Regions from separate parts of the Shewanella sp. DW31 genome, predicted to be linked through region 3. Evidence: predicted binding sites of a transcription regulator. Region 3 holds the regulator's gene; each other region holds the start of a gene.
What was found. The regulator NrdR, encoded in region 3, represses ribonucleotide reductase genes. The targets are predictions, from matches to a motif close to AAACACNANATNTNGTGTTT.

Region 1 (4,290 bases), on a different contig from region 3:
AGCGTTGAGTTACGCAGGCCATATTGCTTGATATCGCTACGCAGTGATTCCCAGTCTAAGTGCAATGGTTCGGCACAAATTTTATCCAAGTCACGTTTGTAGGTATCGATTGGCAAAATACCTTGAGAGTAAGTGGTCTCGTGGAATAACGGACACGCACCTTGCTCTTTGGCTAAGTTCATTGAGGCTTTCAGTAAATAGTACTGAATCGCTTCGAAGGTTCTGTGGGTTAAAGCGTTCGCGCTACCATCGGAATACTTCATGCCGTTTTTCGCTAAATAGTTAGCGAAGTTGATCACGCCTATGCCTAAAGTACGGCGATTCATCGAGGCAATTTGAGCAGCCTTGATAGGGTAATCTTGATAATCCAATAGATTATCCAGTGCGCGTACGGCGAGGTCGGCTAATGGCTCAATATCAGATAATTCTTTGATAGAACCTAAGTTAAGTGCTGACAGCGTACAAAGCGCGATTTCACCTTCTGGATCATCGATGTTGTTCAATGGTTTAGTCGGCAGGGCGATTTCAAGACACAGGTTAGACTGTCTGATCGGCGCAACTTTTGAATCGAACGGGCTGTGAGTGTTGCAGTGATCCACGTTCTGAATGTAGATACGGCCCGTTGAGGCACGCTCTTGCATCATCAGTGAAAACAGCTCAACTGCTTTTATGGTTTTCTTACGAATGCTGCTGTCTTGCTCATATTGCACATATAAACGTTCGAATTCGTTTTGATCTTCAAAGAAAGCATCGTACAAGCCAGGTACGTCAGATGGGCTAAATAAACTGATGTTTTCGCCTTTGATCAGACGTTGATACATGATTTTGTTTAACTGCACACCGTAGTCTAAATGACGGATACGGTTGTCTTCGACGCCGCGGTTATTTTTCAATACCAGCAGAGATTCGACTTCTAAGTGCCAAATAGGGTAGAACAGGGTCGCAGCACCGCCACGCACGCCGCCTTGAGAACACGACTTCACTGCGGTTTGGAAATACTTATAGAAAGGTAAACAACCTGTGTGGAAGGCTTCACCACCACGGATTGGGCTACCTAAGGCGCGAATACGACCAGCGTTAATACCGATACCCGCACGTTGGCTGACATATTTCACGATAGACGAAGCGGTCGCGTTGATAGAATCTAAGCTGTCACCACATTCGATCAGTACGCAAGAGCTAAACTGACGCGTTGGGGTGCGCACACCGGCCATAATTGGCGTTGGCAGCGACAGTTTAAAAGTTGATACCGCGTCATAGAAATCTTTAACGTATTTCAGGCGCGTCTCTTTTGGATAACGGGCAAACAAGCAAGCCGCGACCAAAATGTAAAGGAACTGCGCGCTCTCATAGATTTCGTGGGTCACACGGTTTTGAACTAAATATTTGCCTTCAAGCTGTTTTACCGCTGCGTAAGAGAAGTCCATATCGCGCCAATGGTCGATATAGGTATCCATCACATCCAGCTCTTCGCGAGTGTAATCTCTTAAAATGTGTTGATCGTATTTACCTAGCTCAACCAACTTAGTCACGTGAGCATACAATGCGGGCGGCTCAAACTGACCGAAGGCCTTCTTACGCAAATGAAACACCGCTAAACGGGCAGCGAGGAACTGATAGTCCGGTGATTCTGGAGAAATTAAATCCGCCGCAGCCTTGATAATGGTTTCATGGATAGCTTCGGTTGGGATGCCATCGAAAAACTGTAGGTGCGAGCGAAGTTCAACTTCCGAAACAGAAACGTTTTTTAATCCCTTGGCTGCCCAAGTAATTACGCGGTGTATTTTTTCGAGATCGATATTCTCACGATCGCCACAGCGTTTTGTGACTGTCATAGTGCTATTCATTTGGAGATAGGCCTTGGTTCTTATATGTATTTAGGTGAGCAAAATCACCGTACGTATCCTTGTAAAACAATCAATAATCGTCCCTTAAATACAGCTGACTGGTTACAAACGAGTCAATTAAGCGGCGAGCTTCTAGTGTGTCTGATTGTTACCTATACACAAGATATGGTGTTTTAAATTATATGGGATACAAGATAGTGAGGTTTGCCCCTATTTGCAAGTCTGAATTCAGGGGACATCTTGTGGATAACGTGAGGATAAAATTTTGCGTTAGTAACGACTAACCTTGAAGCTCAATTTCAGGTTAGCGTGTCACACTCATGGGGGATTTTTAGGCGATCTTTTCTTTAGATCGCGATCGCTCACGAGTGCCGATCTTTTATCCGCCTGACTTTTTCCGTGGGTCATAAATAGTATGCTGACACACTGATGTTCGTCAGTGAAGTTACGTATTGGATGCCTTATTCGTGAGCATTGTAGGCGCTGTTTTTGGTTGATGTTGTTAAGCCAATGCTTCGATTAGTGCTTGATGTAGCTCAGTTGGGCTCGCAAAATGCGCGTGCGCTGGCCATTGCAACGGCTTGTCGTTCACGCCCAGATAACCCCATAGGGCCACGCCGCCTAACATGCCAGCAGCCTTGGCCGCGAGCAAATCTCGCTCGGCATCCCCAAGATACAAAATGTGCTCTGGAGCACAGTTCAGCTGTTGTGCGCCTAACAGCATAGGTGCTGTGTGGGGTTTAGCGTGTTTGGTTGAATCGCCACTGATGATAACGGGCATACGTAAGTGTAAATTCAGTTTTCGCAATAAGGGACGGGTAAAGCGGGCAGGCTTGTTGGTGATCACCCCAAACGGCAGTTGCGTTAACTCGAGCCAGTCGAGTAATGCAGCAATGCCTGTGAATAGCGCACAGTGATCGCCATTAATGCGCTGATAGTGGGCGAGCAGCCCTTGCTGAACTTGAGTACGAAGATCATCCGCTGCATTGGGTATTGCCGCATCGACTAAAGCAAAACTGCCGTGGGATGCGGCGTAGCGCATGGCCGCTAACGGCTGCGCGGCGATGCCGACGTCCTGAAGACTTAAATTGAGGGCTTGCACCAGATCCGGCGCGGTATCGGCTAAGGTGCCGTCGAGATCGAACAGTACGCCTTGGATCTGTGCCAGACTCATATTAATCAACCTTACGCGTCGCTATCATGTAATTCACATCAACCTTTGGCGTGTACTTAAAAATGCCCGTCAATGGGTTGTAGCTTACCCCTAAGGCATCGGTACAGATAAGATCGGTATTATCTACTAGCTCAATCAGCTCCGAAGGCTTAATGAATTTTTTATGCTCGTGGGTGCCAACTGGCAGCATTTTTAGCAAATATTCCGCACCTAAAATGGTGTGCACGTAGGATTTAATGTTGCGGTTGATGGTGGAGAAAAACACATGACCACCGGGTTTAACCATGTCACAGCAAGCCTTGATCACAGATTGTGGATCGGGTACATGTTCGAGCATTTCCATGCAGGTCACCACATCGTAATAGGCTTGATGATCTTGGCTGTGGGCCTCGGCAGTATTTTTTACATAATTAATGCTCACGCCCGTTTCGAGGGCATGCAGGCGCGCGACTTCTAAGGGCTCATCACCCATGTCGAGACCATCAACCTCGGCACCGATACGGGCCATGCTTTCAGATAAAATCCCGCCGCCGCAACCAACGTCGAGCACTTTCTTGCCGAAAATACCACCTGCGGTTTGATCGATATAGTTTAAGCGCAGCGGGTTCAATAGATGCAGCGGCTTAAATTCGCCGTTGAGATCCCACCAAGTTTCGGCCATACGTTCAAACTTTGCGATTTCCTGTGGGTCTACATTGGTATTCTGATGCATGCTATTACCTGAAGAAGCTGTATTGTGCGGCTATTATAACGACTATGTTTGATAAACAAAGTGCTCGACTGAGCTAAGCCCTTGTGGTTGAGTGAATTTTCAGCAGTTATCTGCTTTTATGTTAATTGTTGTGCTCCGTATCGACCTTTTACTTTATCCCTTTGGCGATTTTTCCTCATCGTAAGCCGTGAATTTCAACGCTTGTTTATCGCACAAACGACCAAATTGACAGTGTTTTCATCTATTAAGCCACCAGACTCTCAATTCGATAATGATAGGTCTGGCGACATTAAATAACTGTGTTAGAATGCCAAATCACGTTTTTGGGCTAGGCAATGATACGGATTATACGTTGTCGGCTATTTTTCAGGGGAACGAGCAGTTTATGACTGATCTGGCATCATCTATTTCGCCAATTAATATCGAAGACGAACTAAAGAATTCGTACCTTGATTACGCCATGAGCGTTATCGTGGGACGTGCATTACCAGACGTGCGCGACGGTTTAAAGCCGGTTCATCGCCGCGTTCTGTTTGCCATGAGTGAATTGAAGAACG
Region 2 (4,290 bases), on a different contig from region 3:
TACGTGGCTTTAAGATTGAATGCAAATAGTTTGCGCGCAAACTAGATGGGGTGGGACAGATCGGATAAGATAGCGTTATGTTTAAATGACAGGCGCTTAAACGTGCAAAATTGCTTACCTCAACCTGAGCTAGACGCTACAAAACAGACTCATAGCCAAGCTTCTAGCGATCCACTCTGTTTATCCGATAATGTTTGTTTCGCGTTATATTCTGCGAGCAATGCATTAGTGCGTGCTTATCGGCCTCTACTCGAGGCATACGAGTTAACTTTCCCTCAATATTTAGTGATGCAAACCCTGTGGCGTCAAAACGGCTGTAGCCAAACCCAGCTATCAATGGCGACTAAACTCGATATGGGAACCTTAACGCCCATCGTCAAGCGGTTAGAGTTGAAGGGGTTGATTACGCGATTAGCCTGCGTTGAAGATGAGCGGAAAAAGCTGATCACTCTGACAAGTCAAGGAGAGGGTATCAGGCACGAAGCTCTTGCCTTGAAGCAAACCTTGCTTGATAAAGTGCAGATGGACGCTGAGGCACTCGATTTATTAAGGCGGCAATGTCTTGCCTTGATCGAAGATATACAGTCCTAGATATAAGTTGGTTTATGCATAGTGATGCTATTAACTCAGGGGTTGCACTGATTAATACTTGATTGGCTTAGTTTTTGCTTTAAAACAGTCATTGAGTCTTAGACGCCGAATTTTTGACGATGAATTCTATTTTAAATGCCTTTAATCTTAATCGCAGCAGTGCCAGTATCGCCGATGCCTATGGTGCCAATAGCCAAAAGACGAGCACGGCTAAAACCGATACTACGACAGAAACAAATAAAACGCAGACGGATGCTACCAAATCCGATAACGGTAAAACCGATGAGATAGCGCTGTCGCCACGGGCGCAACGCGCACAGAAAATTCAATCAATGGCGAAGGATTTTTTTGCCGATGGTCAATTTGGCGTCGCCGATATTCCCGCATTGGTGTCGCGCTTACAAAAAGATGGCATTTTATCGGATGTGCAACTCGAGCGTTTATCGAAAAACGGTATTACAGTGCCGAGCACAACAACGCCGACTAAACAATCGTTGCAAGATTTTTTAGATGATGAAATCAAGTCATTAGCTAAAAAATCACCTAATAATCCTCTTATCAATACCTTAGTTGATGCTAAAAACGTCTTAACCAATATGGATGATGCTCAGTCGCCGGTGCTAGCCCAGAAGGCCACGAAAGTCCTTAGCCAATTGACGGATTATTTGAATTCTGAACCTCCGCTTACGGATGCTCAAAAGCAGCAGTGGCAGGGGCTAAAATCTATGATGCAACTTGCTTCATCTATGGGGGCACATCAATCTGCATCGGGCCAACTCAGTAGTTATCTTGCGCTTGCTAAACGTTAATTCACATCCATAGTGCGTGATAAACACAAATTGTCACGCATTCAACTAGCTGGGTTTAATCAGCAGGTCAAGGCGCAATTTTCAGATAATTGGGCCTAGCTGCAGTTCTTGTTTGTTCTTTTATTTCATCCTAAAAACTATGATCTGGATCATGGACTCCTTACCGTCATTGTAGCCTAATGCTCTACATATTGTGTTTTATGCTTTTAAAATCACTAGATGTAGTGTTAATTTTTAGGCGAGATGGAGAGGAACTGAACAATGCCAGTCGTAATTAAGCGTGATGGTTGCCGCACACCTTTTGATGAAACAAGGATACGGGATGCAGTGAATGCCGCTGCAAACTCAGTTGGAATAGAGGATGGCGACTATGCAGCGACAGTGGCAGCGTGTATCAGTCAGAGCGTCGCGCCATTAGCAGAAGTCGATATCCACCATCTACAAGATGCGGTTGAGAATTTACTGATGGAAGGGCCGTACAAGTCCCTTGCGCGCGTGTATATCGAATACCGTCACGACAGAGATGTGTGCCGTGAAGCGACCAGTAAACTCAACCTCGAAATCCGTGGTTTAGTTGAGCAAAGCAATGCGGCTTTACTCAATGAAAATGCTAATAAAGATTCAAAAGTCATTCCTACTCAGCGGGATTTACTCGCGGGCATAGTCGCCAAACATTACGCCAAGAGTCATATTTTGCCAAAGGATGTGGTCGCTGCCCATGAGGCGGGCGAGATCCATTACCACGACCTAGATTACTCGCCGTTTTTCCCGATGTTTAACTGCATGTTGATTGATTTAGCTGGCATGTTGACCCACGGCTTTAAAATGGGTAATGCCGAAATTGAAACCCCTAAGTCTATTTCAACAGCGACAGCAGTGACCGCGCAGATCATTGCCCAAGTGGCGAGCCATATCTATGGCGGAACTACTATCAACCGTATCGATGAAGTGTTAGCGCCATTTGTCGCTAAGAGCTACGACAAGCATTACCAAATTGCCCTGAATTGGAAGATCACCGACGCCAAAGCCTTTGCCACGGCGCAAACTGAAAAAGAATGTCACGATGCATTCCAGTCTTTGGAATATGAGGTCAATACTTTACACACTGCCAATGGCCAAACACCGTTCGTGACCTTCGGGTTTGGTTTAGGCACGTCATGGGAATCACGCTTAATTCAGCAATCAATGCTCAAAGTGCGGATGGCGGGATTGGGTAAAAATCGCAAGACGGCAGTATTCCCTAAGCTAGTGTTTGCGATTCGTGATGGCATTAATCATAAAGCGGGCGATTGCAATTACGATGTAAAACAGATGGCGCTCAAATGCGCGACAATGCGCATGTATCCCGACATCCTCAACTACGAGCAAGTCGAGAAAGTGACCGGTTCATTTAAAACCCCAATGGGCTGCCGTAGCTTTTTAGGCACCTATGAAGAAAATGGTGAGCTTGTGCATGAAGGGCGCAATAATTTGGGAGTGGTCAGTTTAAACCTGCCGCGGATTGCCTTAGAAGCCAATGGCGATGAGACTGAGTTTTATCGCATTTTAGATGACAGACTAGTATTAGCCCGTAAAGCACTGGATACCCGTATTGAGCGACTGAACGGTGTTAAAGCCCGCGTGGCACCTATCCTTTATATGGAAGGCGCCTGTGGTGTACGTTTGCGGGCAGATGATGATGTGGCGCAAATCTTTAAAAATGGCCGTGCGTCGATTTCACTCGGTTACATTGGACTGCATGAAACCATGAATGCACTCTATGGCACCCAAACCCATGTATTTGATGATGCACAATTAAGGGAAAAAGCCGTTGCTATTGTAGCTTATCTTAAAGCGGCTACCGATGCGTGGAAGGCCGAAACAGGTTATGGCTTTAGTCTGTATAGCACGCCAAGTGAAAGTCTCTGCAGCCGTTTTTGTAAACTGGATGCGAAGCAATTTGGGCTAGTCACAGGGGTGACAGATAAGGGCTATTACACCAATAGTTTTCACCTCGATGTGGAAAAAAGTGTTAACCCTTACGATAAAATTGATTTTGAACAGCCATATCCCGCTATCGCGAACGGTGGTTTTATTTGTTACGGCGAATATCCCAATATGCAGCATAACCTCGAAGCGCTGGAAAACGTCTGGGATTATAGCTACAGCCGCGTGCCTTACTATGGCACTAACACACCAATTGATGAATGCTATGACTGTGGCTTTACCGGCGAATTTAGTTGTACCAGTAAAGGGTTCACTTGCCCTAAGTGTGGCAATCATGAGCCTAGTCGAGTCTCTGTGACGCGCCGTGTGTGCGGTTACTTAGGCAGTCCTGATGCGCGGCCCTTTAATTATGGCAAGCAAGAAGAAGTAAAACGCAGGATCAAACACTTGTAACACTATTACCTTATTCTACCTGTTAGACTTATTCCGTGGCATCAATGGTGTCATGGGGTAAGTACCAATGTTAAAAGATGAAATGCACTGTGAGTGACCATCAATGAATTACCATCAGTATTTCCCTATCGATGTGGTCAATGGCCCAGGTACCCGTGCGACCTTGTTTGTCTCTGGCTGTGAGCACCAGTGCCGCGGTTGTTACAACCAAAGCACTTGGGATCCCCGTTCTGGGCATGTATTTGATAGGACGATGGAAGATAGGATTATTGCCGATCTTAATGATAAGCGGATTGTGCGCCGTGGTTTATCGCTTTCGGGCGGAGATCCTTTATTGCCTGTCAATCTCAGTGCCATTTTGACGCTCGTCAAACGAGTCAAGGCTGAGTGTAAGGGGAAGGATATTTGGCTGTGGACAGGTTATGTGCTCGATGAGTTGAGTGATGAACAGCGCGCCGTGTTGGCCTATATTGATGTGCTGGTGGACGGAAAATTTGAACAAAGTCTTGCC
Region 3 (4,290 bases):
TGGTCAAGCGGAATCGACTACCGTCCACCTCGTTAACTGTCAGACTCACGCCATCAATGGTGATGGAACCTTTATGGGCAATGTAACGCCCAAGCTCTGCGGGTGCGGCTAACCAAAATTCAATGGCTTGACCACGCACTAAGCGTTGCTCAACCGTTGCAATACCGTCAACATGGCCGCTGACCATATGGCCGCCTAAGCGTGTAGTTGGGGTGACGGCTTTTTCAAGATTCACCTTAGTGCCCACTTTGTAGTTTGCAAAGCCAGTTAGACTCACAGTTTCAGCTGATACATCAGCCACATAACCGTCTGCTAATTGCTGCACAACCGTTAAGCACACACCGTTGGTAGCAATACTGTCGCCTAAACGCACATCGTTTAAATCCAGTTTGCCGCTCGCCACGGTAAGACGAATATCATCGCCTTTACGCTCCAGTTTGCGCAGGGTGCCAACGGCTTCAATAATCCCAGTAAACATGGTTAACTCACTTAATTAAATAAAGAAGTATCAAGCTTAACGCTTAAGATTAAACGGGTATCTGGCCCTAATTTGCGCTCATCTACCAAAATTAGTGCAGGAATGTGTGCCATGGTTTGATAATCGGGCAATTGCAGCAGATTACGCCCATGCCCACCGAGGATTTTCATCGCTTGATATAGCACTAACTCATCGGCCAGCCCCTGCGCTAAAAATGCGCCCGCTAAGGTTGCACCCGCTTCCACCAACACGTGATTACAGCTTTGGCCTAAATAGCTTAATAGTTCAGGCAATGAGACACGACCTGCAATTGCAGGTAACACGAGGCAACTCACATGGGAGGGCAATTGTGCTTGAAAGTCTGCGGGATAAGCCACGGTCGAGACCAAGAGTATCGGCGATACGATAGTCAAGCAGGCGGCCGATAACGGCAAACGGGCGCGGCTGTCGAGTATGACTCTTAATGGCTGCAGTAATTGCGCCTCGGTTACACTGTCTTTTAAGCTGCCAAGTTCCTGATAACGCACATTGAGTGAGGGATCGTCCGCCAATATGGTTTCAATTCCCGTGACCAGTGCACAAGAACGTAAACGTAATCGCTGCACGTCGCGGCGAGATTCTGGACCAGTTATCCATTTAGACACACCGTTAGACAGCGCGGTTTTACCATCGAGACTCGCAGCCAATTTGACTGTAACTCTGGGTAAACCCGATTCCATCCGCTTCATAAAGCCTACATTCAAGGCATAGGCTTCATCGCGATGTAATCCCACATCCACTTCAATACCGGCGTCACGCAGCATTTGAATGCCACGACCACCTACTTGCGGATTAGGATCTTCCACCGCCACCACCACACGTTTAACGCCAATATTGATCAGCGCCAAGGCGCAGGGCGGCGTGCGGCCATAATGGCTGCAGGGCTCTAGGGTGACATAGGCGGTTGCGCCACGGGCGTGTTCACCAGCCATACGTAGTGCGTGCACTTCGGCGTGGGGCTCACCTGCTTTTTGATGATAACCTTCACCGATGATTTGGTTATCGTTAACGATAACGCAGCCCACACTAGGATTGGGTCTTGTGGTGTAAAAGCCTTTGCGCGCCAATTGAATCGCGCGGCTCATCATTTGGGTATCGAGTACGGACCAACTTATGTTCAAGCTCATGTTCAACCCTGTTGTTAAAGGTTCCGGCTTTCACCAGTCTTACAAACCTGTCTTTTAAATTTGTGCTTTCACGCCAATAGCTCGTACACGTCTGCCTTATCGGCGACAAAACTCGATGACTACTTTTGCAGCTTGGCGATGGCTTCACCAAATTCAGACACGTCTTCAAAGGCACGGTACACAGAAGCGAAACGAATGTAGGCGACTTTATCTAGGCTCATCAATTGCTCCATCATTAAGTTACCCACCATTTCTGACGGCACTTCCCGCTCGCCAGTGGCGCGCAGGGTAGACTTGATTTTGCTGAGTGCTTGCTCGATTTCATCCATAGACACGGGGCGTTTTTCAACGGCGCGTAACATGCCACCTTGGAGTTTTTCTTCATCGAAGGGTTGGCGTGAACCATCGCGCTTAATCACCCTAGGCATGACTAACTCGGCGCCTTCGAAGGTGGTAAATCGTTCATGGCATTCGGTGCATTCTCGGCGACGGCGCACTTGGTGGCCTTCCGCCACTAATCGAGAATCGATGACTTTAGTATCTGTCGCGCTGCAAAATGGACAATGCATTGAGCCTCCTGCCAGTGAATGATCGTAAAGCGTTAATGGGTTTACCTGTTAAATATCAGTCAAAAGCCATGGATTTAAACTTAAGATTTTACCAATAAAAATGGCCGCGAGATGCGGCCATGGGATTTTATCCTATTTATGGGCTGAGGTTAACTACCTGAGCTTAACAACTTAATGTTAAGTGCCTGATGCTAAGTACCTGATGTGACAAGTATCAAGTCAGTCGGCGATCAATCTCGGCCCTTCATCTACTAAACGTAGATGCATAGGCAAATTAGCCGTAAACAGGGAAACGTGCACACAGTGCCAATACTTGGCCCTTAACACGCTCAATCACAGCAGGATTGTTCGCATCATCAAGGATGTCACAAATCCAGCCAGTCAGCTCTTTCGATTCCGCTTCTTTAAAGCCGCGGCGCGTAATGGCTGGCGTACCGATACGCACACCTGAGGTCACAAAGGGTGAACGTGGATCGTTTGGCACTGAGTTTTTGTTCACGGTAATGTTAGCGCTACCTAAGGCGGCATCGGCTTCTTTACCCGTTAAGTCACGACCAATCAGGTCAACTAGCATTAAGTGGTTGCTGGTTCCGCCAGAGACGATTTTGTAACCGCGCTCAAGGAACACTTCAACCATAGCTTTAGCGTTGTTAACCACTTGCTGTTGGTAAACTTTAAATTCTGGCTCTAGGGCTTCTTTGAACGCCACCGCTTTACCGGCGATAACGTGCATCAATGGGCCACCTTGACCGCCTGGGAATACCGCAGAGTTCAACTTTTTGTACAAGTCTTCATCGTCAGCAGCAGATAGGATCACGCCACCACGAGGACCCGCTAAGGTTTTGTGGGTCGTAGATGTCACAACGTGCGCGTGTGGTACTGGGTTTGGATAAACGCCCGCAGCAATAAGACCGGCAACGTGCGCCATGTCGACAAATAAATAAGCACCGATTTTGTCTGCGATTTCACGCATTTTTGCCCAATCAACGATACCTGAATAAGCAGAGAAACCGCCGATCATCATCTTAGGCTTGTGTTCTATGGCAATACGTTCCATCTCTTCGTAGTCAATTTTGCCAGACTCGTCGATACCGTAAGGAATGATGTTGTACAGTTTGCCAGAGAAGTTAACCGGTGAACCGTGGGTCAAGTGACCACCGTGAGCTAAGTTCATGCCCAGTACGGTATCGCCAGGTTTTAACAATGCCATGTAAACCGCGCTGTTTGCCTGTGAACCTGAATGAGGTTGTACGTTAGCGTAAGTTGCGCCAAACAGTTGTTTAGCACGTTCAATCGCTAAGGTTTCAACTACGTCCACATACTCACAACCACCGTAGTAACGCTTGCCTGGATAGCCTTCAGCGTACTTATTGGTTAACTGTGAACCTTGCGCTTCCATCACGCGTGGACTGGTGTAGTTTTCAGAAGCAATCAGCTCAATATGCTCTTCTTGACGCAGAGTTTCATTCTGAATTGCGTTAAACAGTTCCGGATCATAATCTGCGATATTCATATCTTTTTTCAGCATTGCTTACTCCAGCTGCCAATTCTTATAGGTAGGGTTGCGCGGTATTCTACTCGGAACGCGGTCACAATCCCAGTATTTGAAACATGAAATTCCTGCAGAGAGTGCTTGAACTTGGCTCATTGTCGAGTTGAGTTCGGCGCGCAATCGAGTAGAATTAGTCGCATCATTAGTCACTTAAGATAGAGAAAAATGGCTCAGTTTGTTTACAGCATGCTGCGGGTGGGTAAAATTGTTCCGCCTAAGAAGCAGATCCTTAAAGATATTTCTTTAAGCTTTTTCCCCGGCGCCAAAATTGGCGTACTCGGCCTCAACGGTTCAGGTAAGTCGACACTACTGCGCATTATGGCGGGTATCGACACCGAAATTGAAGGCGAAGCGCGCCCAATGCCGGGATTGAAAATCGGTTACCTGCCGCAGGAACCTAAACTCGATCCGAATCAAACCGTACGTGAAGCGATTGAAGAAGCGGTAGCAGAGGCAAAAAATGCCCTGACTCGCCTCGATGCCGTTTACGCAGCCTACGCCGAGCCGGACGCCGATTTCGACGCC

Region 1: a site for NrdR is predicted at 2,002-2,021, ahead of nrdA (class 1a ribonucleoside-diphosphate reductase subunit alpha). Genes of this name have one in related genera too.
Region 2: a site for NrdR is predicted at 1,611-1,630, ahead of nrdD (anaerobic ribonucleoside-triphosphate reductase). Genes of this name have one in related genera too.

What each region holds. Positions count from the first base shown of each region.
Region 1 is NZ_JADWMP020000015.1:45,648-49,937, forward strand. It holds gene nrdA (class 1a ribonucleoside-diphosphate reductase subunit alpha) at 1-1,847, opposite strand, end outside; gene GWI56_RS13500 (HAD-IA family hydrolase) at 2,350-3,021, opposite strand; gene ubiG (bifunctional 2-polyprenyl-6-hydroxyphenol methylase/3-demethylubiquinol 3-O-methyltransferase UbiG) at 3,023-3,733, opposite strand; gene gyrA (DNA gyrase subunit A) at 4,119-4,290, shown strand, end outside.
Region 2 is NZ_JADWMP020000003.1:147,959-152,248, forward strand. It holds gene GWI56_RS04155 (MarR family transcriptional regulator) at 103-591, shown strand; gene GWI56_RS04160 (hypothetical protein) at 711-1,400, shown strand; gene nrdD (anaerobic ribonucleoside-triphosphate reductase) at 1,662-3,779, shown strand; gene nrdG (anaerobic ribonucleoside-triphosphate reductase-activating protein) at 3,883-4,290, shown strand, end outside.
Region 3 is NZ_JADWMP020000011.1:44,044-48,333, forward strand. It holds gene GWI56_RS11000 (riboflavin synthase) at 1-478, opposite strand, end outside; gene ribD (bifunctional diaminohydroxyphosphoribosylaminopyrimidine deaminase/5-amino-6-(5-phosphoribosylamino)uracil reductase RibD) at 490-1,644, opposite strand; gene nrdR (transcriptional regulator NrdR) at 1,764-2,213, opposite strand; gene glyA (serine hydroxymethyltransferase) at 2,488-3,741, opposite strand; gene ettA (energy-dependent translational throttle protein EttA) at 3,931-4,290, shown strand, end outside.